DNA from 4 places in the Streptomyces sp. NPDC057438 genome. Region 1 is predicted to be linked to each of the others. Evidence: riboswitches for the same ligand, from Rfam matches in the RefSeq annotation. Region 1 holds a riboswitch; each other region holds the start of a gene.
What was found. Region 1 has a riboswitch for cyclic di-AMP ahead of ACFU5F_RS26925 (peptidoglycan DD-metalloendopeptidase family protein). Riboswitches for the same ligand answer to the same signal wherever they lie in the genome.
Positions count from the first base shown of each region.

Region 2: it holds a riboswitch for cyclic di-AMP, as region 1 does, so the genes downstream of both, ACFU5F_RS01655 (NlpC/P60 family protein) here and ACFU5F_RS26925 (peptidoglycan DD-metalloendopeptidase family protein) in region 1, are expected to answer to the same signal.
Region 3: it holds a riboswitch for cyclic di-AMP, as region 1 does, so the genes downstream of both, ACFU5F_RS04385 (hypothetical protein) here and ACFU5F_RS26925 (peptidoglycan DD-metalloendopeptidase family protein) in region 1, are expected to answer to the same signal.
Region 4: it holds a riboswitch for cyclic di-AMP, as region 1 does, so the genes downstream of both, ACFU5F_RS00675 (transglycosylase SLT domain-containing protein) here and ACFU5F_RS26925 (peptidoglycan DD-metalloendopeptidase family protein) in region 1, are expected to answer to the same signal.

Region 1 covers NZ_JBHVDD010000057.1:24,324-31,983, forward strand. Annotated here, with positions in the region: gene ACFU5F_RS26905 (Glu/Leu/Phe/Val dehydrogenase dimerization domain-containing protein) at 1-155, shown strand, start outside; gene ACFU5F_RS26910 (TetR/AcrR family transcriptional regulator) at 197-817, shown strand; gene ACFU5F_RS26915 (SGNH/GDSL hydrolase family protein) at 1,040-1,825, opposite strand; gene ACFU5F_RS26920 (DUF6250 domain-containing protein) at 2,016-2,726, opposite strand; gene ACFU5F_RS26925 (peptidoglycan DD-metalloendopeptidase family protein) at 2,973-3,980, opposite strand; cyclic di-AMP (ydaO/yuaA leader) riboswitch at 3,985-4,143, opposite strand; gene ACFU5F_RS26930 (alpha-galactosidase) at 4,446-6,521, opposite strand; gene ACFU5F_RS26935 (tyrosine-protein phosphatase) at 6,744-7,541, shown strand; gene ACFU5F_RS26940 (DUF6126 family protein) at 7,560-7,660, opposite strand, start outside.
Region 2 covers NZ_JBHVDD010000001.1:345,534-353,193, reverse strand. Annotated here, with positions in the region: gene ACFU5F_RS01665 (M23 family metallopeptidase) at 1-1,068, shown strand, start outside; gene pcrA (DNA helicase PcrA) at 1,172-3,682, opposite strand; cyclic di-AMP (ydaO/yuaA leader) riboswitch at 3,945-4,119, shown strand; gene ACFU5F_RS01655 (NlpC/P60 family protein) at 4,128-5,360, shown strand; gene ACFU5F_RS01650 (hypothetical protein) at 5,390-5,743, opposite strand; gene ACFU5F_RS01645 (NlpC/P60 family protein) at 6,226-7,305, shown strand; gene ACFU5F_RS01640 (LuxR C-terminal-related transcriptional regulator) at 7,639-7,660, opposite strand, start outside.
Region 3 covers NZ_JBHVDD010000004.1:48,452-56,111, reverse strand. Annotated here, with positions in the region: gene ACFU5F_RS04395 (hypothetical protein) at 1-97, shown strand, start outside; gene ACFU5F_RS04390 (hypothetical protein) at 94-3,243, shown strand; gene ACFU5F_RS04385 (hypothetical protein) at 3,410-3,667, opposite strand; cyclic di-AMP (ydaO/yuaA leader) riboswitch at 3,675-3,886, opposite strand; gene ACFU5F_RS04380 (hypothetical protein) at 4,300-4,833, shown strand; gene ACFU5F_RS04375 (hypothetical protein) at 4,906-5,229, shown strand; gene ACFU5F_RS04370 (peptidoglycan-binding protein) at 5,270-6,118, shown strand; gene ACFU5F_RS04365 (hypothetical protein) at 6,150-6,404, shown strand; gene ACFU5F_RS04360 (hypothetical protein) at 6,584-7,171, shown strand; gene ACFU5F_RS04355 (hypothetical protein) at 7,390-7,660, shown strand, end outside.
Region 4 covers NZ_JBHVDD010000001.1:137,824-145,483, forward strand. Annotated here, with positions in the region: gene ACFU5F_RS00660 (GntR family transcriptional regulator) at 1-269, opposite strand, end outside; gene fahA (fumarylacetoacetase) at 682-1,926, opposite strand; gene ACFU5F_RS00670 (HAD family hydrolase) at 2,746-3,552, shown strand; gene ACFU5F_RS00675 (transglycosylase SLT domain-containing protein) at 3,616-4,368, opposite strand; cyclic di-AMP (ydaO/yuaA leader) riboswitch at 4,373-4,578, opposite strand; gene ACFU5F_RS00680 (polyprenyl synthetase family protein) at 5,363-6,373, shown strand; gene ACFU5F_RS00685 (outer membrane lipoprotein carrier protein LolA) at 6,929-7,660, shown strand, end outside.

The DNA.
Region 1 (7,660 bases):
AGGCGTTCACCCACGTCCGCCGCTCCATGCGCGCCCTCGTCGACCTGATGCTGACCCGGGCCGGGACCGACGGCACGACTCCCCGGGCCGCCGCCCACGCCCTCGCCGCCGACCGGGTACCGGCCATCACGGAGAGATTCGGTCGGCACCGCTGAGCGACGCCGCGGCGGTACGCGGGCCTGGGTAGGGTTGCCGCGTGGGCAGGGTGCGGTTGAGTGTGGCCGAGCGGCGCGCGGAGCTGCTCCGGGCCGCCGTCGAGCAGATCGAGGAGCGGGGCGTCGCGGCGGTGCGGATCGCGGACGTCGCCGCCGTCCTCGGGGTGAGCAACGCCCTGGTGCTGTACCACTTCTCGACCAAGGAAAGACTGGTGGCCGAGGCCTTCCGGTACGCCGCCGAGGACGACCTCGCCCATCTCCGCAAGCTGCTGGGCCGTCGCACCACGGCACTGCGCCGGCTCCGTGCGGCCGTCCGCTGGTACGCGCCGACCGGCCCGGCCAAGGGCTGGCGGCTGTGGATCGAGGGCTGGTCGGCCGCCCTGCGGGATCCGGCCCTGCGCGAGGTCACCCGCGAACTGGACGCCCGGTGGAAGGCCGCCCTGACCGAGGTCATCGGGGCGGGCGTGGCGGCCGGGGAGTTCCACTGCCCGGACCCCTCGGCGACGGCCCTGCGCCTCACCGCCCTCCTGGACGGTCTGGCCGTCCAGCTGACGTCCTACGGCGGCACCGTCTCCCGCACCCGGGCCCAGCAGTGGGCCGACGAGGCCCTGGCCCACGAGCTGGGCCTGACCCGCGAAGTTCTGACAGCTGCTACCCGCTGACCCCCTCGCACAACCGCCCCGCCAGGGGCGCGAGCAACCACGACACCCAAACCCCGGCCGCGACCAGCCCGCCCCCTCAGGGGCGCGAGGAACTGCGCGAGCAACCCCGACGGCCAGAACCCCGCCCGCCGACCCGCACCCCCACGACCCCACGCGCCTCACCCCAGCGCCCCCGGCTACGGGCCCGCATCAGATTCGGCCAACCGCCGGAGGCACCCCCGCTCAGGCCACCACGCCGATCCGCTCCCTGATGTCGTCCGGCGACAGGTGCCCCTTCGCCGAGACGTGGTCCCCGGACGACTCCCCCCGCAGCCGCCGCCCGATCCACGGCACCAGGTACTCCCGGGCCCACTGGATGTTGTCCCGCCGCATCTCCAACGTGCCGCGCGGCGGCAGCGGGGGCCACGGCTGGTCCGGGTCGGCGGGGATGTCGACGCCCAGCACCTGCCCGGCCCGCAGGGCGACCCGGGTGTGCCCCTCCGGGGACAGGTGGAGCCGGTCGAGGTCCCAGGCCCGCCGGTCCTGCACCGTCTTCAGGGACCACAGGTCCAGCACGGGACACCCGTACCGGTCGGCGATGGCCCGCACATGCAGGTTGTACGTGGCGATCTTGCCCCGCAGATGCTTCAGCACGGGTACGTCACGGGTGTCGAACCCGGTGGTCACCATGACCGTGCCGACCGCCGAGGTGAGCCTGGACACCGCCCGCTCGAACCGCTCGGCGACCTCGTCGGGATCGGTGCCCGGACGGATGATGTCGTTGCCGCCCGCGCAGAAGGAGATGAGATCCGGCGCGAGCTCCAGCGCCCTCGGCACCTGGTCCGCCACGATCTGGTCGAGGAGCTTTCCCCGCACGGCCAGGTTGGAGTAGTCGAAGTCGCCCTCGGGCACCCGGTCCGCGAGGAGCACCGCGAACCGGTCGGCCCAGCCGACGAACCGCCCGTCGGGCCCGGGATCGCCGACGCCCTCGGTGAAGCTGTCCCCCAGCGCCACGTACGACCCGATCATCGTTCTGCTGTCATTCGAATCGTCTGCCACATCGGCCCATGATTCACCTTCGCATGTGACCTACGCGACCGTAATAAGGGCTTGACGGACGGTGAGATAGACCACGCGTCAAGTGTTGGTCAACCCGGAATACCGCAGGCCGGGATGGCGGAACCCCACCATCCCCCAGCCCGCTCGCCCCCGCCGCGGCTCAGTGGTGACCCCGCAATCTCCACACTCGGAAGTCCTCGATCCGGAAATGGCTCCAAGTGGTGCGGAAAGCGAAATGCCCACGCGTGTACGGCGCGTGGTCCACATGGTCGAAGACCAGCCGGCCGTTGTTCCACCACTGGACCTTCGACCCGTCCGACACGATCCGCACACGGTGCGGCGCGTTCGCGACGAGCAGCGGTTCGGTGTAGTCGTGGATCAGCGGCCGCACGCCCGGCTCACCGACGTACCGGCGCAGGCGTGTCGTCGTGTTCGTGTTGGCGCCGTACCCCACGTAGTACGCCTTCAGGTGGTCGTACTCGGCGAGCGCGCCCGCGCGGGGGGTGGCGAACAGATCATCGGGCGAGCGCACGTCGACGGCGTTCCAGAAGTTGTTGAGGTCGGAGACCCGGTCGTTGGCCCCGCCCGCCGAGACCGGCGTGGCCGTGTACTCGACGGCGTACGGCCCGTCCAGCCGCCGCCTGAACCAGACCGTGGCTCCGGCCGGCACGTCGACCTCCAGCACCCCCCGCGAGGCGGTGACCTCCCCGCCCCGCTCCAACTCCACCGCCCAGCACCCGAGTCCGTGCCGGAAGTCGTCGGCGGCGATCAGCCGGCGCCGGGGCGCGTGCGCGGTCGCCGTCCCGGCCGGGCCGAGCGCCGCGAGGGCGGCGCCGGCCGCGAGAACCCCGAAAGCTCTACGGGTGGTCATGACACTCCTGTCGTCGGCGACGCGTCACGGGCATGGACTCCCCACACGGAGCCCCCACAGGGCCACCCCGCGCAGAAAGCGCTTGCGGAGATCACTGTGTCCTCCCGCGCACCCCCTGTCGAGGCCCAGGTCGGCCATGCCACGGGACCGCAACACGAGCGCGCGCCCCGGGACCGTGCCAGGGAACCGCGAAGGCCGGCCCCGACTGAGCGGGGCCGGCCTTCGCGGCGGTCGAGGAGCGGGGCCTCAGACGCTGACGCCCTTGGAGCGGAGGTAGGCCAGCGGGTCGAGGTCCGAGCCGTAGGAGGGGGTGGTGCGGATCTCGAAGTGCAGGTGCGGCCCGGTGACGTTGCCGGTCGCACCCGAGAGACCGATCTGCTGACCGCCGCTCACGGACTGACCCGCGGAGACGGAGATCGAGGAGAGGTGGGCGTACTGGGCGTAGTAGCCGTCGGCCAGCTTGATGACGACCTGGTTGCCGTACGCGCCGCCCCAGCCGGCGGAGACGACGGTGCCCGCGCCCACGGCCTTGAGGGCGGTGCCGGTCGGGGCCACGAAGTCGACGCCCGTGTGGTAACCGCTGGACCACATGCTGCCGGCGGTCTTGTAGGCGGTGCCGACGGCGGCGCCCTGGATGGGCACGCTGAAGCCGGAGCCGTTGGCCGACGAGGACTGGCCGTTCGAGGTGGAGGCCGACGCCTGGGTGTCCTTCGACTCCTGCTTCGAGGAACCGGAGGGCTTCGACGACTGCGACGTCCCGGACGACTCGGCGGCCTTCGACGACTGCGACAGCTGCGGCTTCGACGACTGCGAGGAACCGCCCGCGGCCTGCCCGCCGATCGACAGCTTCAGACCCGGGTGGATCAGCGACGGGTCGGAGCCGATCGCCGCGCGGTTGTCCGAGTAGAGGCGCTTCCAGCCCCCCTCGACGTCCTGCTCGTCCGCGATCTTCGCGAGGTAGTCGCCGACCTTCACCGAGTAGGTCCTGGCCGTCTTCTTGGTGGCGGTCCTTTCCGCCTGAGCGGCCTTCTCCGCCTGCTCGATCCGTGCACCGGCCTCGGCCACGGCCTGCTCGGTGGTGATCGTTGCCGTCTTCTCGGACACACCCGAGACCGTGGCCGCCGGGGTGGCGGCCTGGGCGCCGGCGGCCCCGATCAGCGGCAGCGCGAGCGCCGCGCCACCGGTCCCGGCGGCGGCGATCGAACGGGTGAAACGCTGGGACTTGGGGCGGCGGTGCTTACCCTTCGCGGGCATGACGAATTCCTCTCCGGCGCCTGCGAGGTGAGCTGTCGGGTGCGGACTGGAGATGTCCGGCCGTGCTCGCGCACGGCTTTACCCCTAGCCGTTCCGGGAACCGGAACAGGCGGTGATTCCTGTGGGTCCCCCGCTCCTGCCGTGGATCGGGTCGGTGTGCGGCTCCGGTCGGCGGCAGGATTGGGCGTCCGTCCGGATTGACGCCGAACGTAAGCGACTTGTGCCCATAGAGACAACCATTGGGACTTCCTGTGTGTCTTCCTACCTGATCCTTACATCAATCCACCCTCACGCTCCGTAAAAGACCGGTCCCGCCCATTTCCCAACCGCCCTGGAAACCTGCCCGAATTACGTGCACATGGCGACAGCGGAACGTCACGAATATGACGCTGCTCACGCCCCTACGTGCCAGTAGGCTTTATTCCAGGTCTTGTTGGAATTACGACTGCAATTCGGACAGATCGCTCAAGTGCGACGCAGGTGGATAACCGTCGCATCGAAGTCACCACGCAGGCCCGTCGACAGCCCGTGATGCAACAGCACGGCCCCTCGGTGCACTTCGCCCGTTTCACGGCATTCATACGTTTCTGCCGAATCCAGTCCACGCAGCCGGACCGGGGCGGGCGGCTCACCGTAGTGCTGCGCCTGGAGCCAGGCCAGGACCACGACCTCGTCACCGTGGATGTACTGCACGGCGCTCAGCCCGCCCGTCGGCGGCCGCAGCCGGTGAAGATCACCGCGCTGCACGACGGGCCGGATCCGCTTGTACAGCTCGACCCACTCCCCCGCCTCGGCGAGCTCCTCCTTGGTCCATTCGGTGAGGTCGCCGCCGACCCCGAGCACGCCCGCCATGGCACTGACGAAGCGGAACCGCAGCGTGCTGACGCGACCGTTGAGCTGGTTGTTCGGACTGTCGGTGACCCACGCGGCCATGGTCCGGGCCGGGTGGATCTGGCTGAAGCCGTGCTGGATGGCGAGCCGGTCGAGCGGGTCGGTGTTGTCCGACGTCCAGACCTGGTCCGTCCGGGCCATCACCCCGAGGTCGATACGGCCGCCACCGCCGGAGCACGACTCGAAGGCCACCCCCGGGTGCGCGGCGCGCAGCCGGTCCAGCAGGGCGTAGAAGGCGTGCACGTGCTCGACCCACAGCTTCTGCGGGTACGGCTCGCCGGGCCAGCCGGCATCCGTGAAGCAGCGGTTGAAGTCCCACTTCACGTAGTCGATCGGCGCACTGGACAACAGCGCGTCCAGTTTTTCCCAGAGGTACTCCTGGACGTCCTCGCGCGCGAGGTTGAGGACGAGCTGATTGCGCAGCTCCGTCCTCTTTCGTCCCGGTTGGAACTGGGCCCATTCGGGATGAGCCCGGTACAGCTCGCTGTCCGGGTTGACCATCTCGGGCTCGACCCAGATACCGAACTGCATACCGAGGGCGTGCACGGAGTCGGCGAGGGGCTTGAGCCCCTTCGGGAAGCGGTCCGGATTGGGCGTCCAGTCGCCGAGGCCGGCCCGGTCGCTCGTCCTGGCCCCGAACCAGCCGTCGTCCACGACGAACAGCTCGACCCCGATGGCCGCCGCCCGCCGCGCGAGCGCCTGCTGCTGTTCCTCGGAGATGTCGAACTCGGTGGCCTCCCAGGAGTTGAAGAGGACCGGCCGGTCCTGGTCCGCGTCCGGGATGACGTACCTGCGCTGGTACGCGTGCCAGGCGCGGCTCGCCCCGCCGTGGCCGCCGTCGCTCCACAGTCCGGCGAAGACGGGCGTGGTGAACGTCTCCCCCGTCTCCAGCCGCAGCAGACCCGACTCGTCGTACCCGGCGCCGCCGGTGATCTGCACCCGCGCGTCCGGCAGTTGGGCGACCGCGATCCGCCAGGACCCCGACCAGCCGAGGGCGCAGCCGTAGACCTCGCCGTGCTCCTCGGTGGCGTCGGTGTCCAGGGCGACCCAGGGCAGGTGCTGGTGACCGGTGTGGCCGCGCCGGCTGCCGATGACCTTCTCCCCGTAGGTGAGGTCGCCGCGGACGAGCCGGGACTCGGCCGCCCACCGTCCGTGCAGCTGGGACAGGCGCCAGGTCTCCTCCGTGCGCCTCGGCAGCGTCCAGGTCGCCGAGTCGGCCCGCAGCAGCTCCACCGCCGGACCGTCGTTGACCAGGGTCACCCAGCGCTCGATCACGTCGTCCCGCAGCCGGTAGTGCAGCGTGATCCCGAGCCCGCCGTCGGTGAACCGCAGCCGCAGCTCGTCGCCGTCGGCCTCGTACTCCCGGAAGGTCCACTCGGTGCCGCGCCGCTCGTCCGTGCGCACGGACAGGGCGGGCCGGGTGAAACGGGGACCGCCCTCGACGGGGTACTCCTCGTGTCCGTCGACCGGGGCCTCGAACGGCCAGTACGGCAACCGCTGCCGGCCGGCCAGCTCCTCGGCGTCCGCGAGCGCGATCCGGGGACCCCAGTGCAGGTGCAGCAGCTCGCCGTCCTCGGTGAGCCGCAGGGCGTAACTGCTCCTGGGCCCGGTGAGAATCCAGGTCCGGCCGTCTGTGCCGATTTCCAACATCAAGCCCCCACAGATTCGATCAGGTGCGATCAGGCGGCAACATCATCGCAGGTCGGTCCGCGTGCCCGACGGGGCCTGTGGACAACCGCGGAACAGCGCGCCGTGCCCCCTGTGGACAACTCATTGGGGTACGCACCCATGTCGTATCGTCGAGGGCGCGCCTCAGCGCCGAGTGCGTGCCCGCCGGCGATGCCGCCGACGGCCGGATGGGAGGGAGCCCCAGTGACGCAGCAGATCCCGTCGACCGAGCCCGAGCTGACCGGAGTGCGCAACTTCCGGGATGTGGGGGGCCTGCCGACGGTGGACGGCCGCCGAGTGCGTCACGGGGTCCTGTTCCGCAGCGGGCACCTCGCGCACGCCACCGACGAGGACGTGACGTTCCTCGCCTCCCTGGGCCTGCACACCGTCTTCGACTTCCGTAACGCGGCCGACCAGAAGCTGGAGGGGCCGGACGTCCCGCTGCCCGGGGTGCTCAACGTGAACCTGCCGCTGAGCGATCCGGCGGACGGTGCCGAGTTCTGGAAGATGGTCCGGGACGGCGACCTGGACCAGCTGCGCGCGCTGTTGGGCGACGGGCGGGCGGCCGGGCGGATGACCGCCTCCTACCGGAAGATGATCAAGGATCGTACGGCCGAGCACTCCCGCGTGCTGCACGCCCTGGCCGAGGACAGTGTGCCCGCGCTGATGCACTGCGCGGCGGGCAAGGACCGCGCGGGACTCTCCGTCGCCGTCACGCTGCTCGCCCTCGGCGTCGAGCGCGAGGCCGTCCTCGCCGACTACCTGAAGTCCAACGCCAAGCACCGCCGCTACAAGGTGCACCGCAGCAGCACCTCCGCGAGCGCTTGGTCCCCGGAGATCATGGAGCTGCTGAGCCCCCTCTTCGACGCCCGCGCGGAGTACCTCCAGGCCGCCCTCGACACCCTGGAGGAGACCTGGGGCGATGTCGACACGTATCTGGCGCAGGGGCTGAGGATGACCCCCCTGACCCGGGAACGGCTGCGCGAGCGCCTGCTCGACTAGGACGGACCGGGCGGGTGACTACTGCCGGGCGCCCAGTTCGAACAGCAGGTAGATGAAGGCCGCGAAGACATGGCCGACCGCGATGTAGATGATCAGCCGCACCCACAGGGCACGGGGGA
Region 2 (7,660 bases), on a different contig from region 1:
TGGAACAGCGACGGCACCCCGGCCGGCGACGAGCACGAGGGCCCCGCCGCGGAGTCGTACGAACACGACGGCGCCTCCGAGTCGTACGAGGCCCACGAGCACCCGCAGACCGTGGTGGTGGACCTCTCGGCCGAGGCCGCGGATTTCCACCAGCAGGCGACCGCCACCTTCGAGCAGATCGCCCCGTACGACCAGGACGAAAACCCCTCCGAGGACGACGAGTTCGAGACCGACGACGCGGACCGCGTCGCGCTCCTCGACGGCGAGGAGGAGGTCACCCCGGCGGAGACGAGGAGTGCCGGTCCCGGCAGAGCGGCCACGCGCGCGGCCTCCCGGTCGCGCCGGAAGGCTCCGGCCAAACGTTCCGCCCTGCTGACCGTGGCCGTTCCGTCGGCCTGTGTCATGGGTGTCGCCGGGATCGCGGCGGCCTCCGTCGGCGCCACGTCGGACGACACGGAGACGACGGCGTCGGTCAAGTCGGACGCCACCGCCGTGAAGCCGTCCACCGCCAACAACCAGCTGGACACCCAGCTGGAGAGCCTCTCCGCCGAGGCGGACGACTTCGCCGACCGGGCGAGCCGGACGCAGGAGCGCATCGACCTCAAGGCGCAGCAGGAGCTGGAGCAGAAGAAGGCGGCGGCCGACGCGGCCCGCAAGGAACGACTGCGGCCCAAGTTCGCGCTGCCGGTCTCCCAGCACGGACTGAGCGCGTACTACGGTCAGTCCGGCGTCAACTGGATGTCCCTGCACACCGGCATCGACTTCCCGGTCTCGTACGGCACCCCCGTGATGGCGGCGACCGACGGCACCGTGCGCACCCAGTGGAACGCCGCCTACGGCAACATGGTCGTCGTCACCGCCAAGGACGGCACCGAGACCTGGTACTGCCACCTCTCCACGTACAAGGTCGCTTCCGGTACGACCGTCAAGGCCGGCGACACCATCGCCTACTCTGGCAATTCGGGCAACTCGACCGGCCCGCACCTGCACTTCGAGGTCCACCCGGCGGGCGGCTCCGCCATCGACCCCCTGCCGTGGCTGCGCAGCCACGGGCTGGACCCGACCTGACCGGTGCCGTGACGGGCACCGTCACGGACAACCGGAACGAAGACCGGGCCCCTGCACACGCAGGGGCCCGAGGTGTGTCACGGGGCGGCGGCCCCGTCCTCCGCTACAGCTTCTCCACCGGTGCGTACCGCAGCAGCAGCCGCTTCGGCTTGGTGTCGCCGAAGTCGATCGTCGCCTCCGCGTTGGCGCCCGAGCCCCCGACGCCGACGACCGTGCCGAGGCCGAACTGGTCATGGGTGACGCGGTCGCCCACGGCGAGCGAGACCACCGGCTTCTCGCTGCCGCGACGGGTCGCGAAGCCGGACGCCCCCGAGGCCGACGAACGGGAACGGGACGACGACAGCGAGGACGCGATCCCTGAGGCCGGCCCCGAGGGCATCGGCGTGGAGGCACCCGTGCGCTTCCACTCCAGGTGCGTCGCCGGGATCTCCTCCAGGAAACGGGACGGCGGGTTGTACGAGGGCTGGCCCCAGGCGCTGCGCAGCGAGGACCGGGTGAGGTAGAGGCGTTCCCGCGCGCGGGTGATCCCGACGTACGCGAGGCGGCGCTCCTCCTCCAGTTCCTTGGTCTGGCCGAGGGCGCGCATGTGCGGGAAGACGCCGTCCTCCATACCGGTGAGGAAGACGACCGGGAACTCCAGCCCCTTGGCGGTGTGGAGGGTCATGAGCGTGATGACGCCCGAGCCGTCCTCCTCCTCGTCCGGGATCTGGTCGGAGTCGGCCACCAGCGCCACCCGCTCCAGGAAGGCGGGGAGCCCGGCAGGGGTCGCGGCCACCGCCTCGCCCTCGCCTTCCGCCGCCCCGGACTCCTGCTCGAACTCCAGGGCGACGGCGGCGAGTTCCTGGAGGTTCTCGATACGGGTCTCGTCCTGGGGGTCGGTGGAAGCCTGCAACTCGGCCAGATAACCGGTCCGTTCGAGGACCGCCTCCAGGATGGTCGCCGGTCCGGCGCCGGACTCGACGACCGTGCGCAGGTCGTCCATCAGCGTGTTGAACCGCTTGACCGCGTTGGTCGACCGGGCCGCCATGCCGTAGGCCTCGTCGACGCGCTTCAGCGCCTGCGGGAAGCTGATCTTCTCGCGCTGCGACAGGGCGTCGATCATCGCCTCCGCGCGGTCGCCGATGCCGCGCTTGGGCACGTTGAGGATGCGGCGCAGCGGGACGGAGTCCTCCGGGTTGGCGAGGACACGCAGGTATGCGAGGACGTCCCGGACCTCCTTGCGCTCGTAGAAGCGGACACCGCCGACGACCTTGTAGGGCAGGCCGACGCGGATGAACACCTCTTCGAACACACGGGACTGGGCGTTCGTCCGGTAGAAGACGGCGACGTCCCCGGCCTTCGCGTCACCCGCGTCCGTCAGCCGGTCTATCTCGTCGGCGACGAACTGGGCCTCGTCGTGCTCGGTGTCGGCGACATAGCCGGTGATCTGCGCGCCCGCGCCCGCGTTGGTCCACAGGTTCTTCGGGCGGCGGGACTCGTTGCGTTCGATGACGGCGTTGGCCGCGCTCAGGATCGTCTGGGTGGAGCGGTAGTTCTGCTCCAGCAGGATCGTCGTCGCGTCCGGGTAGTCCTCCTCGAACTGGAGGATGTTGCGGATGGTCGCGCCACGGAAGGCGTAGATCGACTGGTCGGCGTCACCCACGACGCAGAGCTCGGCGGGCGGTACGTCCCACTCGTCGGGCGGTACGTCCACGGGGTGCTCGGCGGTGCCGACCAGCTCTCTGACCAGGGCGTACTGCGCGTGGTTGGTGTCCTGGTACTCGTCGACGAGGACATGCCGGAAGCGGCGGCGGTAGTGCTCGGCGACGTCCGGGAAGGCACGGAGCAGATTGACCGTCGTCATGATCAGGTCGTCGAAGTCGAGCGCGTTCGCCTCGCGGAGACGGGACTGGTAGAGCGCGTAGGCCTGGGCGAGGGTCTTCTCGAAGCCGTCGGTGGCCTGGGCGGCGAAGTCCTCCTCGTCGATCAGCTCGTTCTTGAGGTTCGAGATCTTGGCGCTGAAGGACTTGGGCGGGAAACGCTTCGGGTCGAGGTCCAGATCACGGCAGACGAGCGCCATCAGGCGCTTGCTGTCGGCGGCGTCGTAGATCGAGAAGGAGGACGTGAAGCCGAGCTTCTTGGACTCCCGCCGCAGGATCCGGACGCAGGCGCTGTGGAAGGTCATGACCCACATCGCGTTCGCACGCGGACCGACGAGCTGCTCGACGCGCTCCTTCATCTCACCGGCGGCCTTGTTGGTGAAGGTGATCGCGAGGATCTGCCCCGGGTGGACGCGCCGCTCGCCGAGCAGGTGCGCGATGCGATGGGTGAGCACACGGGTCTTGCCGGAGCCGGCGCCGGCCACGATGAGCAGGGGCGAGCCCGCGTGGATCACGGCCGCGCGCTGGTTGTCGTTCAGCCCGTCCAGGAGCGCCGCCGCGTCGAGAGCGGGGCGGGGGGCTCCGTCGCGGTAGTACGCGTCCCGGTCCGGAGGCACGTCGAACTTCCCGCCGAACAGATCGTCCGGAAGCGGCTCCGGTACGTGATCGTCCTCGGGCGGCGGCGGGGGCTCCTCCGCGTGGCCGCGGGGGGCCTGGAGGTCCGCCAGGAAGCTGTCGTCAAAGAGGCTGCTCATCGCTCTCCGAGTCTAGGCGCCCGCACTGACAGCGGGAGGCCGCCCCGGGAAGTCCGCGTCCGCCGCGTATCGCTCCGCGGTGCCACGTACCGCGACCACGGTGCGACGGTGAGCGATCGAGCGTACCGCCTGCCGCACCGAAGAGGCTAAGGTCACGAAAACGTATCGGGCATATCGAACATCAACCTTCACACGGGCCACACGAATTGGCTAGCTTTTTCTTCTGGGCCGTACGACCCAACCGGCGAACGTCGCCGGGCCGCACGGACCTCCGCCGAGTCCGGTGCGCCTTTCCGAGGCAGCCGGAGCCGGGGACCCACCGTTCTCCGGGGTGAATCGACCCGACCGCCGCACGCGGCACGGGCCGTAGGGCAAACCTTCCGAAGCATGCGCCCGAACCCGACAGCTAACTCGGTAGGCGGACAACGGAAGGAGACGCCGAACCATGGCGCCGCACCGCAAACCGCGTCCGGCCGGAACGCGCGCGGGCATACGCACCCCCGCTCTCGCCACCGCGGCCCTCACCTCCGTGGCCCTGCTCTCCCAGTCGGCCACGGCCGCGCCCTCCGCCGACGGCAAGCCGAGCCTGGAGGAAGTCGAGAAGAAGGTCGGCGACCTCTACCGCCAGGCCGGCTCGGCGACCGAGACCTACAACGCGGCCAAGGAGAGGACGACCAGGCAGAAGAAGCAGGTCGAGACCCTCCTCGAAGCCGTCGCCAAGCGCCAGGAGAAGCTCAACGAGACGCGGGAGGAGCTGGGTTCGTTCGCCGCGGCCCAGTACCGCGCGGGCGCGACGGCCCCCGACCAGGCCTCGCTGCTACTGGCGGACGACCCGCGGGACTACTTCGACCAGAACCAGCTGATGGACCGGTTGACGGACCGTCAGAAGGAAACCGTCGACGGGTACGCCGCCGACCAGGCCGAGGCGGCGGAGAAGCGCCAGGAGGCGAGCGACAGCCTCGAACAGCTCACCGAGTCACAGAACACCCTCAAGGCCAGCAAGGCCAAGGTCCAGGCGAAGCTGGCCCAGGCCCGCGAACTGCTGTCCACCCTCACCGCCGAGGAGAAGGCCCGGCTCGCCGCGATCGAGCAGCGCGAGCGTGAGGAGGCCGACCGCAAGGCGGAGGACCTCGCACGGCAGCAGGCGGCACAGGCGACGCCCCAGGACTCCCCTGAAGCGCAGGACTCCCAGGACGGACAGGACTCCCGGACGAGCCAGGGGGGATCGGAGGCGCCCCCGGAGGGTGTTTCCGCCGGCACGGGGACGTCCACCGGCACCACCCCCGGCACCACCGCTCCGGCCGCCGACTCCACGTACGCCACGAAGGCGGCCAAGGCCATCGCCTTCGCCCGCGCGCAGATCGGCAAGCCGTACGTCTGGGGCGCCACCGGCCCCGGGTCCTACGACTGCTCCGGCCTCACCCAGGCCGCCTGGAAGGCCGCCGGCGTCGACCTCCCCCGCACCACCTACGACCAGGTCGCCGCCGGCACCACGGTCCCCCTCGCCGACGCCAGGCCCGGCGACCTCGTCTTCTTCTACGACAACATCGGCCACGTCGGCCTCTACATCGGCAACGGCATGATGATCCACGCCCCGAAGCCCGGCACGTACGTCCGCGAGGAGTCGGTCTTCTACGACGGCGAGTCCTCGGTCCACAGCGTGGTGCGACCGGCGTAGCCGCGCGGTCGCCGGGGGGCGCGGGGCCGTCAGGTCCAGAGCACCGCGATGAAGACGTTCGCGACGGTCAGCGCGCCCACCAGGCCGAACAGCGGCTTGTCCACCCTCTCCTCGTCCCGCTTCACGTAGACCAGCCCGAGGATCACGATCAGCAGGGCGAGCTTGACGCCGATCTTGATGTTGTTGACGGGCTGGTCGTCGGCCTGGTTGAGGCCGACGAGGAGCACGCCGGTGACGAGCATGGTGAGGGCACCGTGGAGCATGGCGGGCACGAAGCGGGCGGTGCCCCGCCCCATGGCCGTCATCTGGGTGAGGAAACCGCCCAGGAGCGAGGCGATGCCGATGATGTGGAGCCCGACGAGGATGTGGATGAGTACGTCCATGCGCGGAGCCTAATGAGGGGCCCTCGGCCGGCCGGGCACGGGGGCCGTCGCCGTCACGTCACGGAACGCGATGGCGCCGCGGCCACGGAGAGCCGATCTTGCATATATGCGCCGCATAGCACTGCCGCGCCACCGAGTGGTCCGAAATGACCGGATCGGTCATCGCTCAGCGTGAAGTCGGCGGCGCCTGGGCGGGATCACGGTCACATACGGTCACCTCGCGGTCGGTGCACGCCACTTCCGTACAACGCGTTACCGTGCCCTCACACCCAGGTTTAGCGTCCTCCCTCAGGTGACCGGCTCCCCACCGCCGCCCGGCCAGGGGCGGCAGTCGGACACCACCGCCGAGAAGGTCCGGCGGCGTCCCGCTCCCCCTGTGCGGGCCGCCGCCGGACGTGCCACCGCTCCCCCCAGGCGGTCCGTACGGACAGACGACGTCCGTACCGCGGACGGCGGTCGTACGGAGAGGACGTGGACTCCACGTGGCAGCGCACCGCAAGCCCAGACAGCGCTCACTCGGCGGCCATACGGTCCGCACGGCCGCGACCTTCGCCCTCGCGGGCGCGGCGACGGCGACCGGTTTCGACGGCACCGGGCACGCCGAGCCGCAGCTCACGCCCGACCAGGTCAGGGCGAAAGTGAACAAGCTGTTCCAAGAGGCCGAGGTCGCCACCGAGAAGTACAACGGCGCGAAGGAGAAGGCCGACACGGCGCAGGAGAACCTCGAAGAACTGCGCGACCAGGCCGCCCGCCGCACCGAACGGCTCAACTCGGCACGCGACGAGCTGGGTTCGCTGGCGGCGGCGCAGTACCGGCGCGGGGGCATCGACCCCTCGTGGCAGCTCGCGCTCTCCGCCGACCCGGACCAGTACCTGGACGGCGCCGCCCTCGCCGAGCGGGTCGGCAGCCGGCAGTCGGCGGATGTGGCCAGCGTCCGGAGACAGCTGCTGGAGATCGAGCGGCTGCGCGGGGCCGCCCGGGTCGAACTGGGCACGCTCAAGACCCGGCAGACCGAGCTGAAGCGGCACAAGAAGACCGTCACCTCGAAGCTGTCCGACGCCCGGCAGCTGCTCGGCCGGCTCACCACCGAGGACCGGGCACGGTTCGGCACCGCGGGCAGCACCACGGCGCACGCCTCCCGCTCCTCCGTCACCTCCCGCCGCGACCTCACCGGCCCGGTCTCCCCCGCCTCCGCCACCGCCGACGCCCCCGACTCCCGCGCCGCAGCGGCCGTCTCCTACGCCTTCTCCAAGCTCGGCAGCCCCTACGTCTGGGGCGCCACCGGCCCGCACGCCTTCGACTGCTCCGGTCTCACCCTGGCGGCCTACCGCGCCGCAGGCATCTCCCTCCCCCGCACCACCTATTCCCAGATCAACGCCGGCCGCCGCGTCTCCCGTTCGGAACTCCGCCCGGGCGACCTCGTCTTCTTCTACTCCGGCATCAGCCACGTGGGCCTCTACATCGGCAACGGCCAGATGATCCACGCCCCTAACCCCTCGGCCCCGGTACGTGTGGCCCCGCTCGACGAGATGCCCTTCGCGGGGGCCACCCGGGTGGCCTGACCCCTGACCGGCACGCCTCCTTCCCGGTCAGGACGCCTCCGCCGACGGGGGCAGGGCGGCGGGGGAGAGCCAGGCAATAGGGCGAGGCGGGGCTGGGCAGGCGCCTGGCGCTGGGGTGGGCGGGGTGGAGCGGCTTCTCCGGACAGGCCGAGGGCCGGGCTGCCCGCGCCCCGCCCCAGCGGGCTCGGCCGGGCTTCGTCCAGCCGGAGCGGTGACGGCCCGTCCGGGGCAGGACGAACTCGATCAGCGAAGGCCGCGCCGCCTCGACCGTCCTGCTGCCGCTGTCGCCCCGCACCCCGGCGCTGGCCTTCGGCGCCGACGCCCGCCCACCCCTCACACCAGGCGTCTCGCCGTC
Region 3 (7,660 bases), on a different contig from region 1:
CTGGCAGATCCGACCCGCCTCCGGCGAGGACCAGGAGCAGGCCGTCATCCAACTCCAGCGCGCGGACCGCTTCACCTACGGGGGAGGCACCGCGTGAGCAGCGACATCGCCCGCCTGGCCGCCCGCGTCGCCGTCCTGGAACGGCAGCTGGCCCGTACCACCCGCACCGCCCGCATGGCGTACTCGTCGATCGAGGACGGGGCGATCGAGGTCTACGACCAGGACGGCTCTCTACGCGGCAGCCTGGGCCTCCAGAACGACGGCACCGTCGGTTTCGTCGCCCACAACGGACCGCCGCCTCCCACCCCCAGGCCGCCTGTGGTGGAGTCCGCGTTGTCCGGGCTCACCGTCACCTGGCCCGGAACGTGGACGGACGCGGAGACTGCTCCGCTCGACCTGGCTGAAGTCCAGGTCCACCTGTCGACGACCGCCGACGCCGAACCGGACACCAGCAGCCCAGTAGCCGCCTTCCACACGGCCGCCGGCGGAAGCGTCACCCTCGCCACCGACACCTACGACCCGGTGTGGGTGCGCCTGATCGCGGTCAACACCTCCGGTACGGCCGGAGAGCCCTCGGCCGCTGTGCAGGTCCAAGCCCGCAAGGCCGTCCCCGATGACCTCGTCAACGCGATCATCGACGAAAATAAGCTAGCCCGCGGCGCGGTCACCGAAGCCGCGCTCGCCCTCGGGGCAGTCAACTCCACCGCGCTCGCGGACGGCGCGGTGCTCGCCGAGAAACTCGCCGCCAATTCCGTGACGCTGGGCAAAGTCGCGAGCGGCGCGGTGACCCTCAGCGCGCTCGGCGGCACGCTCGCGGACGCCACCAGCCAGCGCCTCGTCGACATGATGGGCGAGGCCGCCGTCTGGCAGACCACCGATCAGGGCAGCGACGCCACGTGGGCGCACCTTACCGGCGTACCGGACGCTCCCACCGGCCGGAACGTCGGTGAGGCCCGCGGCTTCATCCGGCTTCGTGGCACGACCCTTGTCCCGTACGAGCCCGGTGTCCTGTACCGGATCAGCGCCCGGATCAGAGCTACAGCCCAACTCGCGGCTGGCCCGGACGCGTTCTACGTCGGCGTGCTCGGCGTGGGCGCAGACCAGACCACCCTGGTCAACCGCGCCGGGGCGAACACCCCGAACAGCCACTTCTACATCGCGGCGTCGTATCGATCGCTGCCGACCACGGACGGCTGGGTCACGGTCGTCGGCTACCTCAAGGACCGCGCAGCCGCGGGCTCCGCCGGCCCCAACAACGACCCGCGCTCACCCGGCACCGTGCACGACGCCGTCCGATACATCACCCCCTACTTGTGGCTCAACTACGCCTCGATGGGTGTCTCCGGCTCCCCGGCCGTCATGCAGGTCGACGCCGTTGCCATCGAGGCGCTGAAGACCGGGATCGTCGACGCGACCAACCTCGTGAGCGGTTCGGTGACCGCCGCCGCGCTCGCGGCTGACTCGGTGATCGCTGGGAAGGTGGCGGCCGATGTCATCACGGGCCGTGAGATCGCAGCGAATTCGGTCACGGCGACCGAGATCGCGGCAGCCTCGATCTCCACGGACAAACTGGTGGTCGCGGGCGGTACGAACGTGCTCAGCGACCCCTCGTTCGAGGGCGCCTACACCGCGGCGATCGCCACGACCGTATGGTCCGTCGTCTCTGGCGGCAACGGCTCCGCGAAGGCGCTCCGCGTCGACGCCACGGCGACGGCCGCCACGACACGGTCCCTGAACGTCACGTCGATGCCGATCCTGAGCGGAGAGCAGCTCTACCTCGCCATCGACGCCAACGCGTCCGCCGACTGGGCGGGAGGCGCGCTCAAGTTCTACGCCCGGTGGTTGGACGGCACAGGCGCGACCGTCGGCTTCGGTGTCGCCCAGGTGGACGTCCCAGCTCGCGGCTCGTGGCAGCGCCTTGCCGCCACGGTCACGGCGCCGGCGAACACCACCGCGGCCACGGTCTGGGTGGAGACGTACCAGTCGACCGCCGGAGCCGTGCTGTGGGACAACGCAGTCGTCCGCCCGGTGGTGCCGGGCGTGCAGATCGCCGACGGCGCAGTCACCGCGCCCAAGATCCTCGCGGGAGCGGTGACGGCAGAGAAGATTGCGTCCTTGGCCATCACGGCCGAGAAGATCGCGGCGTTGTCCGTCACCACGGACAAGCTGAACGCGTTGTCCGTCACGGCGGACAAGATCGCGGCCAACGCTGTGACGGCAACGAAGATCTCGGCGGGCGCGATCGAAGCGACCCATATCAAGGCCGGGGCAATCACGGCGGACAAACTCGACGCGGACGCCATCAACGGTAAGACGATCAACGGAGCCGTCCTCACCGGCAGCACCCTCCAAACTGCCGCGAGCGGACAGCGAGTTGTCATCAGCCCCGGAAACACCAATCCGGAGACCGGATCGATTGAGTTCTATTCCGGCAGCGCCGATGAGTCAGCACCGGCAGAACTCAATACCGCCATCGCCTACGCTTCAGATTCCTCCGGCACCTACGAAGTTCCCAGCGTTTCACTCAGCGCCCCGAAGGTGACTGGTTCGAGCCAGGAAACAGGGGTGTTCCTGCAAAGCCACGTGCCGGGCTATTCGGGAGGAGTGTTCAACCTCTACGCAAACGATCTGAGCGGCAACGGAGTTGCCTACATCAACGGGTACGGCGCTGATACATCGGCCGCCGGCTCGTCCATCGAGCTGCACGTCCGCGACGCGCAGTCCGCATCGGCCCAGTCCACTGCCAAGCTCACATCCGGCGGCTTCGCGATCGACCGAGACCTCAGCGTGTACGGCAAATCCCAGGGGCGCGGATTTGTCGCACAGAAGACTCTGACCGCGAACGTCACCTTCTCCAGCACGGAGACGGCCCTCATCACCACCGGCAGTATCACGTTCAAGGTCGGCCGCGCCTACCGCGTTTCACTCTGGGCACTGCACAGTGCGGCCAGCGACAGCTACGCGCTATACCGAATCCGCAAGAACACCGTTTCCGGGACGATTTACAAGGATCAGATACGCGTCAACAATCTGCAAGCCTCCACAGCGAACGCCGCCGTTTCCGTCCAGACTATCCTGACCAACACCACGGGCAGCGACGTCACAGCCGCACTGTGCTGGACCGGAACTCAAGGCGGTGTCGCACAGACGTGGACGCTCGCCGCCAGCAGCAGCAACGTCGCCTATCTGCTGGTGGAGGACTGCGGCTCGGCCGACGACTACATCGGCCAGGCGATTACCTGACTAGCCCGATCATGGCAACTCAGATCTGTCCCGCTCTCAAGCAACGCCCGCGATGTCCCGAATCAGCCCTAACCGCTTGAAGTCAGTGCTATGGGGCTCATAACAAGGAGAGCACAGGAAAGGGGCCTTGGTCAGATACCAAGGCCCCTCCTGCCGTGCTACCGGGTCAGGACTGCCCCCGGATGAACCTCAACATCAGGATGATGAAGCCACACAGGCCGGCGGCTGCTAGGCAGCCTGTGTAAATCGCCTCGAAATACGAGACATGGTCCATGATCCGTCGCCCTGTCGCCGCGGTGAAACCACCGATGATCCCCACAAGGACAATGACTGCGGCTTCAAACTTGCGGATCTTGGACCCATCACCCCCGTCCCCGTCGGAGCTGGTTCCAGAGGGCTGGGGGTTGTTCTGCGTCGTTGGCATGACGGCTGCACCTTCGCGTCAGCCGCCTGTGAAGGATGACCTGTCGGATTCGGGCTGGCGAAGTTGCCCGGCCGCTGACGCAGCTTCACCCCAAGGGCTGCTCGGCCCGGTCATGGCGTGACCGTCCCAACGACCCGTCGTGCTGGGTCCTCCACTCCTGCCGATCCACTTCTGTCGACCGGTCATCCGGGCGGCGGCAGGACTCGGCGTCCGCCCGGATCGCCCCACCACTGTGGCGAGGGCTTGTCGTCAGCAGGATCTTGGCCTACTCACGGTCGAAAGTCCCAGGGGAACTGGGGATTTGTGTTCTTTCGCACCACTCACCCGTTTGGGTGGACGTATGTGAATTTCCCAGGTCAGGCAGCATCGAGGTGCAACAGCGGGTCAGGAAATGGGACCGCGCCTACGTCATCTGAGGGACCCTCTTTCGTACGAGTTGAGGGAGCGTCAGGGGTGCTGGCTACGACACGCGCTGTCGGCGCCACCACGTCATGCCCGAGCTGTACCGGGGTCCGCACGGCAGACACTCCCGAGCCGCTGGCGCTGCGGTAGCAGCGGTTCCAAGTGATCGCACAGCTCAACCGACACGATCCACGGCTGTCGGTGGGCACCGCTACTATCCGGGATGCCTCATGGGGGGCGACGAGGGGAGTCAGGGAATGGGTAACGTGAACGATTCAGCGGTCAAGCGGAAGTTGGGTATCCAGACCTGGCGGAACTTGTCCAAGGACAAGGTGCTCAAGTTCGCGGCAGCGATGCCCGAGATGGCCACCGAGGCGCGGCTCAAGCTCATCGAGCAGTTCCCGGCCTTCAAGGACCTGGGTAAGGCCAACATCGATGCAGTCGCAGAGGCCCACAGGTCCACTCTCGCAGCCAACGAGAACAGTCAGAACCACTTCTACAAGGCTGCACAGGACCAGCGGGACGCTCTGCAGGCCGACCTCGGTCGGGACGACCTCAGCGAGGCACAGTGGGAGTCCCTCCACGACCGCCTCGAACGAAACGTGGGGCGGGTATCCGAGAAGGACAGCGAGAGCAAGCAGTTCCAGGGGGCGGGGATGAAGCTGGTGGCAGCCACCGGTGTAGCCGCCCTCGCGCTGAGCGTGGCGTTCGTCGGCGGCAGAGTCGCTGGAGCGAGCGAAGACGGTTCCGAGGAATCCCAGTAGGACTGATGTAAGCGCAAGGGAAAAGACTCATAGACTGATCTTCAGCGGCGCGGGGCTGCCGAAGGGAGCACCGTGAGCGCGCCGCCGGGACAGGACCCCACGCCGTGGGAACTGCTGCGGGCCATGCAGCAGATGCGTGACGACCTGCGCGCCGACTTCGCTGCCTTCAGCGCGCGGCTCGCCGAGATGGTGACGAAGATCCAGTACGAGGCCGACCGGCGGACTGACGAGGTACGGATCAAAGCCGTCGAGGACGACGTCGCCCAGATGCGGCGAGAGCGCGAGACGGAGCGGCAAGAGGCCCGCGGCGTAAGGCGGTTGGCTCTTACTGCCCTCGTGGCGCCGGTCGTGGTGGGAGTGATCGTCGCGATCGTGACCGGCAAGCTCGGATTGTAGGCTCGGAACAGCAGGCGCGGGGGAGAACAAGGAACGCGCCATGCCTGATCTCTGGCTGCCTGGAGCTGAGCGGCATCCGCTCAGCGACACTGCACCCACCGACACGCAGTACGACCCACGCGTCATCTGGCACATCACGTGGGACAAGAACGCCACGGCGGCCAAGCCTGCCGATCTCGTGGCGTTCGACAAGCTCGTGCAGTACTTCACCGGCGGCGGCAAGGGAGTCGCGCCGCATCTGCTCTGGGATCCCTTCACGGGCAGGACCGCCCAGTTCTATCCGGCGAACAGCCGGGCCAAGTCGGTCGTCGACCTCGCCGGCGGCACCCGTACCAACCGCACCGGGAAGGTGTGTCTCCAAGTCGAGACGCTGTTCTTCCCGTACTGCCGGGTGAACGGGAAGTCGTACGCGACCGTCCGGGACACCCGGGCCAAGGGTCTCGACAAGATCCTGGCCTGGGCCCGGAGTTGGGGGGTGCCGGACGTCTGGCCGATGGGCGCCCCGACCTGGAACGCGAATCGCAGCGAGCACATCTGGGAGACGGAGGGCGGGCACTACGGCCACGGCCAGACGCCTGAGAACACGCACACGGACCCGGGCCCTATGCCGAAGTGGCCGACCAGCACGTCGACGTCGCCCAAGCCGGGCCCACCGGCGTTCCCCGGCCGAAGCGCCTTCGGACCCGGCAAGTCGAACGCTTCGATTCTCTTGCTGGGCCAGCAGCTCGTGCGCAAGGGCTATGGCAAGCACTACCGCGTCGGCCCGTCCCGCGAGTGGGGTGAGGCTGACCGTCTCAACGTCGTCGACTTCCAGCACGCCCAGAAGTGGACCGGCTCCGACGCCGACGGCTACCCCGGCCCCGAGACCTGGCGCCGACTCTTCGCCTGATCCCTCTGACCAGCACAAGGAGCACATCCCCATGAACCTCTACGCTTCGCTGCTGCGCACGGGAGTTCCGGCCGCGGTCGGCTGGCTCGTCGCGGTGGCTCTCCGCCACGGACTCGATCTCGAGGCCACGGCCGTCACAGGAGTCCTGACCCCGGTCGCCACCTTCTCCTACTACGGCGTCTTCCGGTTCGCCGAGGAGCACCTGTCGCCTCGGTTCGGCTGGCTGCTCGGCTACGCCCGTCCGCCGAAGTACGAGAACACGTCGCTCGCCCTGCCGCGTACCTGACCCACGATGAGGTGACGTCGAGCAGCCAGAGGGCCAAGCATGGAAGAAGACCCCCGTCTCGCGACGGGGGTCTTCGACCTCTTGGAGACTCCACCCTATCGTCTCTTTGGCGGGGCCGGACTCTGCTTCCACGTGGTTACAATCTATATGCAGACGTGACGTGAGCTGGAGGCGATGGAATGGCAGAGGACAAGGCGCCGGCGGGAAGGAAGCCGTACCTGGCCGGCAGGGTCGAGTTCGCCGCGCTGTACGACGTGAAGCCACTTCAGGTCAGCCAGTGGATCAGCCGGGATCACACCCTCGATTACCGTCACGCCAAGATCATCAGCGGATCGCCGTACTGGCTGCTCCAGTTCGTCAAGGGCTTCGGAGAGACGACCCCCCGCCCAAAGCACCTCAATCAGACGGAGCTTGAGCGGCTGACCAAGGAGCAGGACCCGGGCTACTGGGTGCGCGAAGTTGAGCAACTCCCCCCGCTGGTGGGCCAGGCCGAGTTGGTGGCCCTGTTCCAGCTGCCGTCCGGCGAGCTCCTGCGCAAGGCGATCAGCACCGGCCGGTTCCGGCCCGCCGACTACAGCCTGTCCGGATCGCCGATCTGGCTCTTGGAACCCGTCGTTGCAGATGCACCCGCGCTACAGGCGGGAGCGCGTGCAGTGGACTGGGCGATCGACGACAAGGTCTTGGCTGCCCTGCGTACGGGTAGCTACGACGGGCCCGGATCCAGGATCGTGCCGCGCGGCAAAGCGGCGAACAAGGCCGCCGGATAATCGCAGGTCAGAGGCTTGCGATTCTTGATTCCTCCCTCGATTGCATATAGAATAGAAGCACATCCGAGGGGGTGTGCTTCGTTCAGCTAGGGGGGGTCATGTGCCGATCCAGGGGGCCACCGAGGGTGGTCTCGATGGTGTTGTCGATCGACAATCTCTCTGCCCAGAGATAGATTCCAACACTCCAGCGTGTTAGGTCCATATCTGAGGGGGGAGCCTTGCTGATCGAACAGCCGCCGTTGTTCGGCACCATCCAGCCCGTTCGCCACCCCGCCGATGTCGGCAGCCTGACCATCCAGCAGCGATTCGAGGCGTTCCACGCGCTCAACCCCTGGGTTCTCAGGGCGCTGATCCGGATGACCGCCGACTGCGCGGAGAAGGGGTTCGGCCGCATCGGAATCGGGATGCTCTTCGAGCTCCTGCGCTACCAGTACGGCGCGGCGACCCGAGGCGACGAGTTCGCGCTGAACAACGACTACCGCTCCCGGT
Region 4 (7,660 bases), on a different contig from region 1:
CCGACGCCGGGGAACCGTTCCACCAGGCCCTCGGCGCGCAGCAGGTCCAGGGCCTCGCGGACCGTGTTGCGGGTCGCGCGGTAGTCGGTGGCGAGGGTGGACTCGTGGGGGAGGGGGCCGTCCCCGAAGCCGCCGGTGAGGAGCTGGCGGCGCAGGAGGTCGGCGAGCTGCCGCGCCTGGTCCGCACGCAGCCGACGGCGCGCACGGTGGGCGGCGACGGTGGTCGCGCCCTGGCCGGCGTGCTCTCGGACGCGGTCGGTGGGTGGCATGTTTCGAACCATACCGAAATGGTGGGGAAGGAAATGTTGCCGGAGTGTTGCGCCATGTCGCCGACCGGGTCGGGCTGCTCTGAACTGGGGTTTTCCGGGCGCATGAGGAAGATCTGCCACCGGGTTGTCCAGGGGGTGGGATGAGAGGGTCAGTGGCTGGGACCCGGGGCCGGTGGCCGGAACGCGTCGACACGCATGGCCGACGTCGTATGGCGGGCGGGCGGAGGCAGCGGCCGCGCGCCTCCGAGGGGCGCGGGGAACGGCGCGAGCATCCGCGGCGAGCGCGGCGCTGCCGACGAGGTGCCGCCCTTACGGCGAGGCGCCGCCCCCAGCCGCCGGAGCACCGAGCGCACGCGATCCGGTCCGTCTACCCGCCGCCCCCGGCACCACCCCGTCCCGCCTCCGGCGTCCTCTAGTCCCGGGCCCGGATCCGTCCGCTGACCTCGCCCAGCCCCACCCGTGTCCCGCCCGGGCCCGGTGCCCAGGCCGTGAGGGTGACCTCGTCGCCGTCCTCCAGGAACGTGCGCTTGCCGTCGGGGAGGTCCAGGACGTCCCGCCCGTTCCAGGTGAGTTCCAGCAGCGAGCCCCGCTGGCCCGGCTCCGCTCCGCTGACGGTGCCGGACCCGTAGAGGTCGCCCGTACGCAGGGACGCTCCGTTGACCGTCATGTGGGCCAGCTGCTGCGCGGCCGTCCAGTACATCGTGGAGAACGGCGGCTCCGAGACGACCTGCCCGTTGATCGCGACGCTGATCCGGAGGTCGTACCCCCCGAGGTCGACGTCCGGCCCTGAGTCGTCCAGATAGGGCAGGAGGGGGTGCGTGCGCTCCGGCGGTGACACCCGCGCCTCGTCCAGCGCCTCCAGCGGAGTGATCCACGCCGACACCGACGTCGCGAAGGACTTCCCGAGGAACGGGCCGAGCGGAACGTACTCCCAGGCCTGCAGGTCGCGGGCGGACCAGTCGTTGAGCAGGCAGAGCCCGAAGACGTGGTCGCGGTAGTCCCGCAGCCCCACCGGCCGCCCCATCTCCGAGGGGACGCCCACCACGAAGCCGACCTCCGCCTCGATGTCGAGGCGTACCGACGGGCCGAACACGGGCGCCGGATCGGCGGGTGCCTTGCGCTGCCCGGACGGCCGCACCACCTCCGTGCCGGAGACGACCACCGTGCCGGACCGGCCGTGGTAACCGATCGGCAGGTGCTTCCAGTTGGGGGTCAGCGGGTCCGGGGAGTCGGGCCGGAAGATCCGGCCCACGTTCCGCGCGTGGTTCTCGGAGGCGTAGAAGTCGACGTAGTCGGCCACCTCGAACGGCAGATGAAGGCGTACGCCGGACAGCGCGTGGAAGTGTGGCGCGATCGTCTCCCGGTGCGAGGGCACCGTGAGCCACGCGGTCAGCGCCCGGCGGAGGTCCGACCAGGCGGTACGGCCCGCCGCCAGCAGTGGGTTGAGCGTGGGGTGGGCCAGCAGCGCCCCGTACGGGGAGCCGAGGGCGTGGGCCGCCGCGGCGGCGTCCAGGACGTGGTCGCCGAGGCGGACGCCGACCGTACGGGCGTCGGAGCCGGCGGGGGAGAAGACGCCGTAGGGGAGGTTGTGCGGCCCGAAGGGGTGGCCCTCGGGGACGTCGAAGGGATCACCTTCGGGGACATCGAAGGGGGGCATCGGGTGCTGCCTCGCTCTCGTGCTTTCCGTCGTTCCTCTGGTCGCGGCACACGTTACGGGGCGGTGCCAAGATCGGGGAGTGTCTGAAGAGTTCGCAATGTCCCCATAGAGGGGAGAGCGGGAGAAAGGTTCCGGCTTGGTCCTCCCCGGGTGGCTCGGGTGGCGCGGGTGGCCTGGAGGGCTCGGGTGGTTCGGGTGAGCCGGGGCGGGGGTCGAGTCCGGGTACGGGTCCGCGTACGGGGGTGGACCCCGCGGTCCTGGCGGTGGCCAAGACCGGCGCGCGGGTGCGTGTGGTGGCGCGCGGCCGGGGCGTGGTGGCCGTCGGCGCGCCCCCGCGAAACCGGCCACGGCTACGCCCCGGCCGCCGCCCGGACCGGCCCGGCCGTGGTGGCGGGAGGTGGCGCGGGTCGTGCGCGCCGAGTCGTGGGTGTGGGCCCGCGGTCGGGGCGCGGGGCCTTGACGGCGTACGGACGGAGGTGTGGACGGAGGTGCGAGCGGACGTAGGGCGGACGTACGGAACTGCACGGGATCGCCGGCGGCGGGGTTGCGGGGTCGCGGGGGTGCCGGTGGTGGAGGCAGGGTGCGGGACGGGGTCCGCGTCATTGCGGCTGACACGGCATCCCCCCGGCGACGCAGGGGCGGGAGGGCGTGTCCGTGATCGGCGGGAGGCGGTGCCCGGGCCCGCAGGCCGCGAGCGCGCCGCTGAACTACCGTTCGGGCAAAGGATGTTGACGTGGGGGCCGGTCACGGTGGTCGGGATGCCGGACGTCGTCCGGTTCCCGTCGAACCGATGGGGTGTGGCATCCGTATTCTCTGATCATGGCCGCTCCCACCGCATATTCACTCATCGCCACTGACCTGGACGGAACGCTCCTGCGCAGTGACGACACGCTCTCCGACCGGTCCCTCGCCGCGCTGGCGCGGGCCACGGGGGCGGGTGCCCGGCACCTCGTGGTGACAGGACGGCCGGCGCCCAGAGTGCGCCCACTGCTGGAGGATCTCGGCGGCAGGGGGCTCGCGGTGTGCGGACAGGGCGCGCAGTTGTACGACCACGGCGCGGACCGGCTGCTCTGGTCCGTCACCCTGGACCGGGAGCTCGCCGAGACCGCGCTCGGCAAGATCGAGGCCGAGGTCGGACAGGTGTACGCCGCCGTCGACCAGGACGGGGTCGACGGCCTCACCCTGATCGAGCCCGGCTACCTCATGCCCCACCCCACGCTGCCCGCGGTCCAGGTGCCGCGCCGGGACGATCTGTGGTGCGAGCCGATCAGCAAGGTGCTGCTGCGCCATCCCTATCTGTCGGACGACGAGTTGGCGTCGGCGGCGCGGATGGCGGTCGGCTCGCTGGCGACGGTCACCATGTCGGGGCCCGGCACCGTCGAACTCCAGCCGTGCGGCATCACGAAGGCGACGGGCCTCGCCCTGGCCGCCGACCATCTCGGGCTGACCTCGGACCGGACCATCGCCTTCGGTGACATGCCCAACGACATCCCGATGTTCGACTGGGCCGCGCACGGGGTCGCCATGGCCAACGCCCACCCCGAACTCAAGGCCGTCGCCGACGAGGTGACCCTCTCCAACGAGGACGACGGCATCGCGGTGGTGCTGGAGCGACTCTTCCCGTGAACGGGCTGTTCCCCTGGGCCCGCCGGCCCAGGGGAACAGATGGAGAAGGGGGAGCCGCAGGGCTCAGTAGGCGCCGAAGACGTTGTCGATCGAGCCGTACCGGTCGGCGGCGTAGTTGCACGCCGCCGTGATGTTCGCGACCGGGTCGTACGGGTCGTACGGGGTGCCGGAGACGTGGTACGCGGCGAACGTCGGGTCGATGACCTGGAGGAGGCCCTTCGAGGGGGTGCCCGCGGCGGCGTTGGAGTCCCAGTTGTTGATCGCCAGCGGGTTGCCCGAGGACTCGCGGATGATGTTGCGGTAGATCCCGTTGTACGTCCCGGGGATTCCCTTCTGCGCCATGATGTCCAGCGACTCGCGGATCCAGCCGTCGAGGTTGTTCGCGTACGTCTTGGCCGAGGCCTGCGTGGCCGTGGACGTCTTGGACGCGGTCGACGACTTCTGGGCCGTGGCCGCCTTGGTCCCGTTCAGCTTCAGCTTCAGGCCCGGCCGGATGAGCGCCGGGTTGTCGCCGATGGCCGCGCGGTTGTTCTTGTAGAGCTGCTGCCAGCCGCCCTTGGTGTGGTGCTTGCGCGCGATGGAGGAGAGCGTGTCGCCGGAGACCACGGTGTACGTCGTGGACTTGGGCAGCACCGCGGCGGGCGCGGCCTGCGGGGCCGACTGCACGGAGGTGGCGGCCTGGGCCGGGGCGGCGGCGTTCGCGGTCGTGGCGACCGTGAGCGGAAGGGCCAGCGCGGCCCCGCCGGTGCCGGCGGCGACGATGCCGCGGGTCAGCGCGTTGCTTCGGGGACGACGGTGTTTGCCTTGTGCGGGCATGCTGAATTCCTCTCCGTCGCCTGCGAGGTGAGCTGTCGGGTTCGGGCTGGAGATGCCCGGCCTCGCGCGTCGTCCCGGCGGTCGCTGTGCGTGCCGCGTCCGCCGGGCGTACTGCGCGTGGCTTCACCCCTAGCCGGTCCGATTGGGGGTCATCGGACCGACGGCTTACCTGGGTCCCCCGCTCCTGCCGTGCGTGGATGAGTGGTGATGGGTGGGGAGTCCGGGGCGGCGGCAGGATTCGGCGGTCCGTCCGGACGAGGTGTGAACGTATGCGAGAGCACACGACTGGAACAAGTCCCGGTTTGGCGCTTTGATCCAGTTGACCTTGAGTTTGCTGTGATTCGACCCAAGATCGGCTATCTGTTTCGCGGCTCAACTTGCCTAGCGCAAAGGGAAAGTCGACGGCGCGGGGTGTGGGTCTCGCGCGGAGGGTCGACGGCGGCTGGTGACTCAACTCACGGGAGGAGTCGGGTGAAATGAAAGTAAGCGGCAAATCGGTCAACTCGGGCCAAGGGGAAAGGGTGCAAAAGGTTAGAAATGGGTGGTCGAGTGCGTGGGGAATCGGCCGGCTCGGGGTGGGACGCGGTGGGGCGGGGGTGAGGGCTGGGGTGCGGGCGAGGCGGTGAGCGAGGCGCGGAGGCGTTCCGCGGGGGAGGGCGGGTATCCGTTCGCGGGTGGGCGCGGGCGGGCGCGCGAGCGGATGCGTGGGCGGGGGTGCGGAGCAGGGTGCGGGCAGGGGTGCCGGTGGGTGCGCGGACAGGTGCGGCATGCGCGTCGATGGATATCGGCGTGTATCAGTTGATCAAGAATGGGAGGAGTGCGGTCCCATACCACTCGAGGCGAAGCCGTGGGCGCTCGCGGTGATCGAAAGGTGACCGGATACGCTGACTCGGGTGATGACAGCGACAGATCGACAAACCGTGTCATCGACCGTGAGAGCGACCTAGACCGACCGTGTGACCGTCATCAGACGTCAGCAGACAGGAGAACCCTCGTGACCGTCGTCGAGCCGTTCGGGCTGAGCGCGCGGGACCAGGCTCTCGAAGCCGATGTCCAGGCCGGAATGGCGGCCGTCGAGGAGGGTCTGCTGGAGGCGACCAAGAGCGAGGTCCCGTTCATCCAGGAGGCCGCCCAGCATCTGCTGCGCGCGGGCGGCAAGCGGTTCCGCCCGCTGCTGGTGATGCTCGCGGCGCAGTTCGGCGACCCCTACGCGCCGGGTGTCGTGCCCTCGGCGGTGGTGGTCGAGCTGACGCATCTCGCCACGCTGTACCACGACGACGTGATGGACGAGGCCGAGGTGCGCCGGGGTGTGCCGAGCGCCAACGCCCGCTGGGACAACTCCCTCGCCGTCCTCACCGGCGACTTCCTCTTCGCCCGCGCCTCGCACGTCCTCGCCGACCTCGGTCCCGACGCCGTCCGCATCCAGGCCGAGGCCTTCGAGCGGCTGGTCACCGGGCAGATCCTGGAGACCGCCGGACCGCGTGACGGGCGCGACCCGATCGAGCACTACCTCGATGTCCTCGGCGGCAAGACCGGATCGCTGGTCGCGGTCGCCGGGCGGCTCGGCGCGCTGATGGCGGGGGCCGACGAGACCGTGGTCGACGTGCTGACCCAGTACGGGGAGCGGCTCGGCGTGGCCTTCCAGCTCGCGGACGACGTCCTCGACGTCGCTTCCGACTCGCACGAGTCCGGCAAGACGCCCGGCACGGACCTCCGTGAGCATGTGCCGACCATGCCGGTGCTGCGGCTGCGCGAGCGGGCGGGGCGGCTGGGGCTGGCGGACGACATCGCCCTGTGCGAACTGCTCGACTCCGACCTGACCGACGACGCCCGCCTCGCCGATGCCCTGGCCCGCCTCCGCGTCCACCCCGCGCTGGAGCAGGCCCGCCGCGACACGGTCCGCTACGCGGAGGAGGCTCGGGCCGCCCTGGCACCGCTCCCGGAGTGCGACGCGAAGGCGGCCCTGGTGGAACTGTGTGACGCGGTGGTGCACCGGGCTGGCTAGCCCCCTCGCGGGTCCCCGGCCGACGCGTCGGCCGGCTCCTCCGCGTCGGCCGGCTTTTCCGCGTCGGCCGGCCCCTCCGCGGCGGCTGGGTTCGTGCCGGTCGGCCGGAGGCGGGGCCTCATACCGGTCGCCCGTCGGCCGCCGACGCTCGGCGGACGTTCGCGGTCGGCTACCCCCGGCCCGCCTCGGCCCTGCACTCCCGGCCCGTCCCCCTCGGCATGGGCCACGCGGTGCCCCCTGCCCGACACCGGGCCCGCCGCCGCAGGCCGGCCTTTCCCGAGCACCCTGCCCGTGCCGGCCGGCAGGCGTGGGTCGGGGGCCGTCGGGGTACTCCGGAACGCACCGCCGGTGGCGTGTCCCCCCGGACGACCCCTACGGGTCGGGTGGACGCTCCGGCCCGTTGTGTCATCCCGTAGCAGTACGCCGAGTTGAGCCCGGAGTCTGACGCTTCTCCCCGGCCGATTTGGTCAGATGGGTATCACCACTCCTCACCGATTCGGGTGAGAATGGCGGCTCCGAGAAGATGCCGCCGCCGACGACGGAGGTAAGGCACACATGGCACCGTACGAAACCGACGACAGCGCCCGGTCCGGCGACGCCGCCGTGCTCGCGGCCGAGGCCGAGGAGATGCGTTCGGCACGGCGACGCAAGGCCGCGCGGTACGTCGTCCCGGTCACCGTGCTGGGCGTCGCCGCCGCGACCATTGGGCTCGTCCCGGCCTTCGCCGGCTCCGGTGACCCCGATCTGCCGAAGATCAGCGCGCAGGAACTCATCGAGAAGATCGCCGCCTCGGACGTGGAGCAGGTGTCCGGCACGGTGAAGATCACCACGGACCTCGGCCTCCCCGACCTGGGCGGCCTCGCGGACGGCCTCGTCTCGCAGGCACCCTCCGGGGGAGACGGCGGATCGGCCGCCGACCCCTCCGCCAAGCTCCTCGAACTCGCCGCCGGCACCCACACGTTGCGGGTCGCCACCGATGGCCCCGACAAGCAGAAGCTGTCGCTGCTGGACGACGCCGCCGAGTACAGCGTCATCCACAACGGCGACGACCTGTGGGCGTACGACAGCGCCTCGAACGAGGTGTACCACGCGACCGACGCCGGCGAGGGCAAGGACCAGCGGGGGCCCAAGGGCGCCCCCGACGCGTCCGAGGACGTGCCGGCGACACCGCAGCAGCTCGCCGAGGAAGCCCTGAAGGCCGTGGACGACACCACGTCCGTGACCGTCGACGGGACCGCGCGGGTCGCCGGGCGGGACGCGTACAAGCTGGTGATCGAGCCCAAGCAG